2 linked regions of the Aromatoleum petrolei genome follow. The protein of the gene in region 1 interacts with the protein of each later gene in a pairwise test. Links are inferred from orthologs where the notes say so. Each region holds a gene or a part of one and is shown on either strand. Other genes may lie near its edges. The genes, in order: hflC and ftsH.

Region 1 (3,317 bases):
CGGCTGTCGGGGATGCTCGGCGGCAAGCGCGGGCCGCGCGGCGGTGGTGGCGGGGACGGTGGCGGGCCGCAATTCCCGCAGCTGTCGTTCCGGCAGTTCGGCGGCGGCATCGGCGCGCTGCTGGGCCTCGTCGCCGTCATCTGGCTCGCGAGCGGCTTCTACATCGTCGATGCCAACCAGCGCGGCGTCGTCCTGCGCTTCGGCAGCTATGTCGAGACAACCGAGCCGGGCCTGCGCTGGCGCCTGCCCTATCCGATCGAAACGAGCGACGTGGTCGACCTGACCGGCGTGCGCACCGTCGAGGTCGGTTATCGCGGTTCCGAGCGCAATAAGGTGCTGCGCGAAGCGCTGATGCTCACCGACGACGAGAACATCATCAACATCCAGTTCGCGGTGCAGTACGTACTGATGAGCCCGGAGAAGTACCTCTTCAACAACCGCTACCCGGATGAGTCCGTGATGCACGCGGCAGAGTCCGCGATGCGCGAGATCGTCGGCAAGAGCAAGATGGACTTCGTGCTCTACGAGGGCCGCGAGCAGATGGCAGCGAGCGCACACGAGACGATCCAGAAAATCCTCGACCGCTACGACACGGGCATCCAGATCAGCCGCGTGACGATGCAGAACGCCCAGCCGCCCGAGCAGGTGCAGGCCGCCTTCGACGATGCGGTGAAGGCGGGGCAGGACCGAGAACGCCTGCGCAACGAGGGTGAAGCCTACGCCAACGACGTGATCCCGCGTGCGCGCGGCACGGCCTCGCGACTCATCGAGGAGGCCAACGCCTACCAGTCCCGCGTGATCGCGAACGCCGAAGGCGACGCGAGCCGTTTCACCCAGATTCTGACCGAGTACCGTCGTGCTCCCGAAGTGACGCGCGAGCGTCTGTATCTCGAAACGATGCAGCAGGTCATGTCGAAGACCAGCAAGGTCATGGTCGACGCCAAGGGCAACGGCAACTTGCTGTTCATGCCGCTCGACAAGCTGATGCAGGCAGCCGGAAACCAGGGCGCGCACGAGGCGAATCCGGCATCGGCGCCGAGTGCTGCGGCTCCGGCACCCTCAGCGCGGGCCGACAGTTCGATGGAATCACGCAGCCGCGACCTGATGGCGCGCGACCGTGAACGGGGAGAGCGCTGATGCGTGACAAGATGCCGATTTTCGCCGGCGCGCTGCTGCTGCTCGCGGCTCTCGCGTCGATGACGCTGTTCACCGTCGACCAGCGGCAGTTCGCCGTGGTGTTCCAGCTCGGCGAGGTCAAGGAAGTGATCGACAAGCCGGGCCTGAACTTCAAGTGGCCCATGATCCAGAACGTTCGCTACTTCGATCGCCGCATCCTGACGATGGACACGCCGGAACCCGAGCGTTTCATAACGGCGGAGAAGAAGAACGTGCTGGTCGACCACTTCGTCAAGTGGCGCATCGTCGATCCTCAGCTCTACTACGTCTCCGTGGCGGGCGACGAGGCACGCGCGCGCACCCGCCTGCTGCAGACCGTGAATGCGGGGCTGCGCGAGGAATTCGGTCGCCGCACCGTACATGACGTGGTGTCCGGCGCCCGCGACAAGATCATGGAAGACATGCGTACCCGCGCCGACCAGGACGCGCGCAAGATCGGCGTGCAGATCCTCGACGTGCGCCTGAAGCGCGTCGATCTGCCGCTCGAAGTGTCCGAGTCCGTGTATCGCCGCATGGAGGCCGAGCGCAAGCGCGTCGCCAACGAGCTGCGTTCCGAGGGTGGTGCGATCGCCGAGAAGATCCGCGCCGACGCCGACCGCCAGCGCGAGGTGATCATCGCGGAAGCCTACCGCGAGGCGCAGCAGCTCAAGGGTGCGGGCGACGCCAAGGCTACCGCGACGTATGCGCAGGCCTATGGTCAGAACGCCGAGTTCTATTCCTTCTACCGCAGCTTGGAGGCGTACCGCGAAAGCTTCGCTACCAAGAACGACGTGATGGTCGTTGATCCGAGCTCCGAGTTCTTCAGGTTCATGAAGGATTCCGGCGGGGGCAAGAAGAACTGAGCTCATGAGCAACAAGCTGCTGATGGCCTTCGCACTGATGCTGGTGATCGAAGGCATCCTGCCCTTTATCGCGCCAGCCGCCTGGCGCGAAACTTTTTTGCGGCTCGCGCAGATGGCAGACGGTCAGATCCGTTTCATCGGACTTACCTCGATGCTGATCGGTGTCGCGCTGCTCGTCGTGTTCTCGTGAATATCATGCGCTGGGTACTTCCCGATCACATCCAGGACGCGTTGCCGTCCGAAGCCGAAAAACTCGAGCGCCTGCGTCGGCGCCTGCTGGACGCCTTCCGCAGCCACGGCTATCAGCTCGTGGTGCCGCCGCTGCTCGAATACCTCGATTCGCTGACGACCGGCGCTGGCCAGGATCTCAAGCTCCGCACCTTCAAGCTCGTCGACCAGCTCTCGGGCAAGACGATGGGCGTACGCGCCGACATGACGCCGCAGGTCGCGCGCATCGACGCCCACCTGCTGAACCGCAAGGGCGTGTCGCGCCTGTGCTACTGCGGCAGCGTGCTGCACGCGCTGCCGTCCACCCTTACCGCCACGCGCGAGCCCCTGCAGCTTGGCGCCGAGCTGTACGGCCATGCCGGCATCGACGCCGACATCGAGATCGTGCGGCTGCTGTCCGAGGTGATGCGCCTCGCCGAGGTGCCTGCAAGCCGCATCGACCTGGGACACGTCGGCCTGTTCCGCGTGCTCGCGGCGCAGGCCGGGATGGTGCCGGAGCGCGAGGAAGAGCTCTTCGATCTGCTGCAGGCGAAGGACGTTCCGGGCCTGTGTGAACTGCTGGCGGACGTCGCCGAGCCCGCACGCTCGGCGCTGCTGGCCTTGCCGGCCCTGTATGGCGGCGCCGAGGTGCTCGACGAGGCGCGCCGCTGCCTGCCCGACGAACCGGCAATCCGCTCCGCGCTCGACGATCTGAGCACGCTCGCGGCCGCGCTCGCCGACCTGCCGATCAGTTTCGACCTTGCCGATCTGCGCGGCTATCACTATCACAACGGCGTGGTCTTCGCCGCTTACGGCAGCGGGTCGCCGGCGGCGCTTGCGCTGGGCGGGCGCTACGACCGTATCGGCCAGGCATTCGGCCGCGCCAGGCCGGCGACGGGTTTCAGCCTCGACCTGCGGGAGCTGGCGCTGCATCTGCCCGACGCCGCGGAGCCGGGCGCCATCCTTGCGCCGGCGGTCGCGGACGAGGCATTGCAGGCAATGGTCGCGCACTTGCGCGCGCAGGGCGAGGTCGTGATGACGGCCCTGCCGGGACATGATGGAAGCTGGAAGGAGGCCGGTTGCGACCGGCAA
Region 2 (3,240 bases), 510 kb from region 1 along the record:
GCAGGTCGCCTTGCAGCGCGTAGGCAGGGGCGGGCGCGTGTTCGCGCTAGACCTTCTTCCTGTCGAGCCCCTGCCGGGCATGGAGTTCATCCAGGGCGACTTTCAGGAAGATATCGTGCTGGCCGACCTCGAAAGCCGACTCGCGGGTGAGCCCGTCGACCTTGTACTTTCCGACATGGCCCCCAATATGTCGGGTATCGACACCGTGGATCAGGCGCGCTCGATCCATCTCGGCGAACTTGCGCTTGATTTCGCGGCGCGGCACCTGAAGCCCGGCGGCAACTTTCTCATCAAGGTGTTTCAGGGCGCCGGCTTCATGGAGTTCCGCAGCGAGATCCAGCGCCATTTCGCAACGCTCCAGGTGCGCAAGCCGAAGGCCTCGCGTGACCGCAGTGCAGAGGTTTATCTCCTCGGATTGAAGCGCAAGGCGGACTGAGTGGGGCCTACGGTGCCGATTGGCTGTCTTGATCGTGGCCATTGGTTTACGCAGCGGAACGTTCGCCACTAGAATGGGTCAATGTTTCGCTGCCCCCCCTACGGGCACATAAGGAAAGAAGTTGAATAATCTCTTCAAGAATCTCGCGATCTGGATGGTCATCGGCGTCGTGCTGATGACGGTGTTCAACCAGTTCAATTCGCGCCAGGTCTCGACCAACACGATGGAATACTCCCAGTTCCTCGAGGAGGCGAAGGCCGGACGCATCGCGAAGGCGACGGTCGATGGTCGGCTCGTGCGCGCGACCACGCAGGAGGGGCGCCAGATAACGGTCTACACCCCCGGCGTGCAGGACATCTGGATGGTGTCCGATCTGATCCGCGCGGGCGTGGCCGTCAATGCGACGAAGCCCGAGGAGGAACAATCCTTCCTGATGAGCATCTTCGTGTCCTGGTTCCCGATGCTCCTGCTCATCGGCGTATGGGTGTTCTTCATGCGTCAGATGCAGGGCGGCGGGCGCGGCGGAGCCTTCTCATTCGGCAAATCCAAGGCGCGCATGCTTGACGAGTCGGCGAACTCGCTGAGTTTCGCCGACGTCGCCGGTTGCGACGAGGCCAAGGAAGAGGTGGCCGAACTCGTCGATTTCCTGCGCGATCCGTCCAAGTTCCAGAAACTGGGTGGTCACATTCCCAAAGGCGTGCTGATGGTCGGCTCCCCGGGTACCGGCAAGACGCTGCTCGCGAAGGCCATCGCCGGTGAGGCGAAGGTGCCGTTCTTCTCGATTTCCGGTTCGGACTTCGTGGAGATGTTCGTCGGCGTCGGTGCGGCGCGCGTTCGCGACATGTTCGAGCAGGCCAAGAAGCACGCCCCGTGCATCATCTTCATCGACGAGATCGATGCGGTCGGTCGCCAGCGTGGTGCCGGCATGGGCGGCGGCAACGACGAGCGCGAGCAGACGCTCAACCAGTTGTTGGTCGAGATGGACGGTTTCGAGGGGCAGACCGGTGTGATCGTGATCGCCGCCACCAACCGCCCCGACGTGCTCGACCCGGCGCTTCTTCGTCCGGGGCGCTTCGACCGCCAGGTCGTCGTGCCGCTGCCCGATATCCGCGGTCGCGAACAGATCCTCAAGGTGCACATGCGCAAGGTTCCGATCGCGCCGGATGTCGAACCAGTCGTGCTCGCCCGCGGTACCCCCGGTTTCTCCGGCGCCGACCTCGCGAACCTGGTCAATGAGGCGGCCCTGTTCGCCGCCCGCGGCAACAAGCGCCTGGTGGACATGGAGGATTTCGAGCGCGCCAAGGACAAGATCATGATGGGCTCCGAGCGCCGCTCCATGGTCATGCCGGAGGAAGAGCGTCGCAACACGGCGTACCACGAGTCGGGTCATGCGGTTGTCGCCAAGCTGCTCGACAAGACTGACCCGGTGCACAAGGTCACGATCATTCCGCGCGGCCGCGCACTGGGTGTGACAATGCAGTTGCCCGAGTCCGATCGTTACAGCCAGGATCGCGAACGGCTCCTGCAGATGATTGCCGTGCTGTTCGGTGGCCGTATCTGTGAAGAGATCTTCATGAAGCAGATGACCACCGGGGCTTCCAACGACTTCCAGCGTGCCACCGATCTGGCGCGGCGGATGGTGACCCAGTGGGGCATGTCCGACAACCTCGGGCCGATGGTGTATGGCGAGGAAGAAGGCGAAATCTTCCTGGGGCGGCAGGTGACGACACACCGCAACGTCTCGGAAGCCACGATGCAGAAGGTGGATGCGGAGATTCGTCGCATCATCGATCAGCAGTACGCACTCGCACGCCGCCTGATCGAGGAGAACAGCGACAAGATCGAGGCGATGACCAAGGCGCTCCTCGAGTGGGAAACGCTGGATGCCGACCAGATCAACGACATTATGGAAGGGCAGGCTCCCCGAGCACCGAAGCCGACTTCACAGTCGATCCGGCGCTCGCGCGACGATGATGCACCCGGTGCCGCACCGACGGCGGCAGCGCCTGTAGCCTGATCCGATCGGCGATTGAAACGAACCGAATCGGGCCGACAAGAGTCGGCCCGTTTCGTTTTCAGGAGAAGGAAATGGCGGTTCTCAAGTGTGGACGGTTCGATCTCGATCTCGAGCGCCCGCGCATCATGGCCATCATCAACACGACGCCGGATTCGTTCAGCGGCGACGGCCTGGGGCACGACCTCGATGCCGCCCTGAGACGCTGTGAGAGTGCTGTCGCGGCCGGTGCGCATATTCTGGACATCGGGGGCGAGTCGACCCGGCCGGGTTCAGATTCTGTCTCCGAACAGGAGGAACTCGACCGGGTCATCCCGCTGGTCGAGCGCCTGGCCGGTTGGCCCGTTCCTGTCTCGATCGATACCGTTAAGCCCGCGGTCATGCGCGCCTCACTGGCCGCGGGTGGAAGCCTGATCAACGACATCAACGGATTCCGCGCCCCCGGGGCAATTGAGGCGGTCCGCGACTCCGATGCAGCCTTGTGTGTCATGCACATGCAGGGCGAACCGCGCAGCATGCAGGCGGCTCCTCGCTACGACGACGTCGTAGGGGAGGTCGTCGATTTCCTGCTCAGACAAGTGCATGCCCTCGAGGTGCAGGGCGTCGCCAAGGCGCGCATCCTGCTCGATCCGGGTTTCGGCTTCGGCAAGACGCTCGAGCATAATCTCGCCCTTATGCGCGCACTCGATCACTTCCTCGAGACGGGATATCCGCTGCTGATAGGCGTGTCGCGCAAATCGATGCTGGGCGCGATTACCGGGCGCGGCGTTGACGAGCGGACCACTGCAAG

What was found.
Region 2: the proteins of hflC (region 1) and ftsH interact in binary tests that used the Escherichia coli proteins (3 or more experiments, as listed by UniProt). The link is inferred for Aromatoleum petrolei from one-to-one orthologs.

The regions. Positions count from the first base shown.
Region 1 is NZ_CP059560.1:3,534,024-3,537,340, forward strand. The notes cover bases 78-3,077. They hold hflC (protease modulator HflC), read left to right. Parts: upstream 78-1,136; coding sequence 1,137-2,018; downstream 2,019-3,077. Other genes in these bases: hflK (FtsH protease activity modulator HflK), read left to right, coding at 78-1,137; ToN1_RS16185 (DUF2065 domain-containing protein), read left to right, coding at 2,023-2,208; ToN1_RS16190 (ATP phosphoribosyltransferase regulatory subunit), read left to right, coding at 2,214-3,077. In the rest of the region: more of hflK, read left to right, coding at 1-77; more of ToN1_RS16190, read left to right, coding at 3,078-3,317.
Region 2 is NZ_CP059560.1:4,047,446-4,050,685, forward strand. What follows is about bases 83-3,005. They hold ftsH (ATP-dependent zinc metalloprotease FtsH), read left to right. Parts: upstream 83-557; coding sequence 558-2,453; downstream 2,454-3,005. Other genes in these bases: ToN1_RS18475 (RlmE family RNA methyltransferase), read left to right, coding at 83-436; folP (dihydropteroate synthase), read left to right, coding at 2,525-3,005. Outside these bases: more of ToN1_RS18475, read left to right, coding at 1-82; more of folP, read left to right, coding at 3,006-3,240. UniProt on the Escherichia coli protein: Acts as a processive, ATP-dependent zinc metallopeptidase for both cytoplasmic and membrane proteins. Plays a role in the quality control of integral membrane proteins.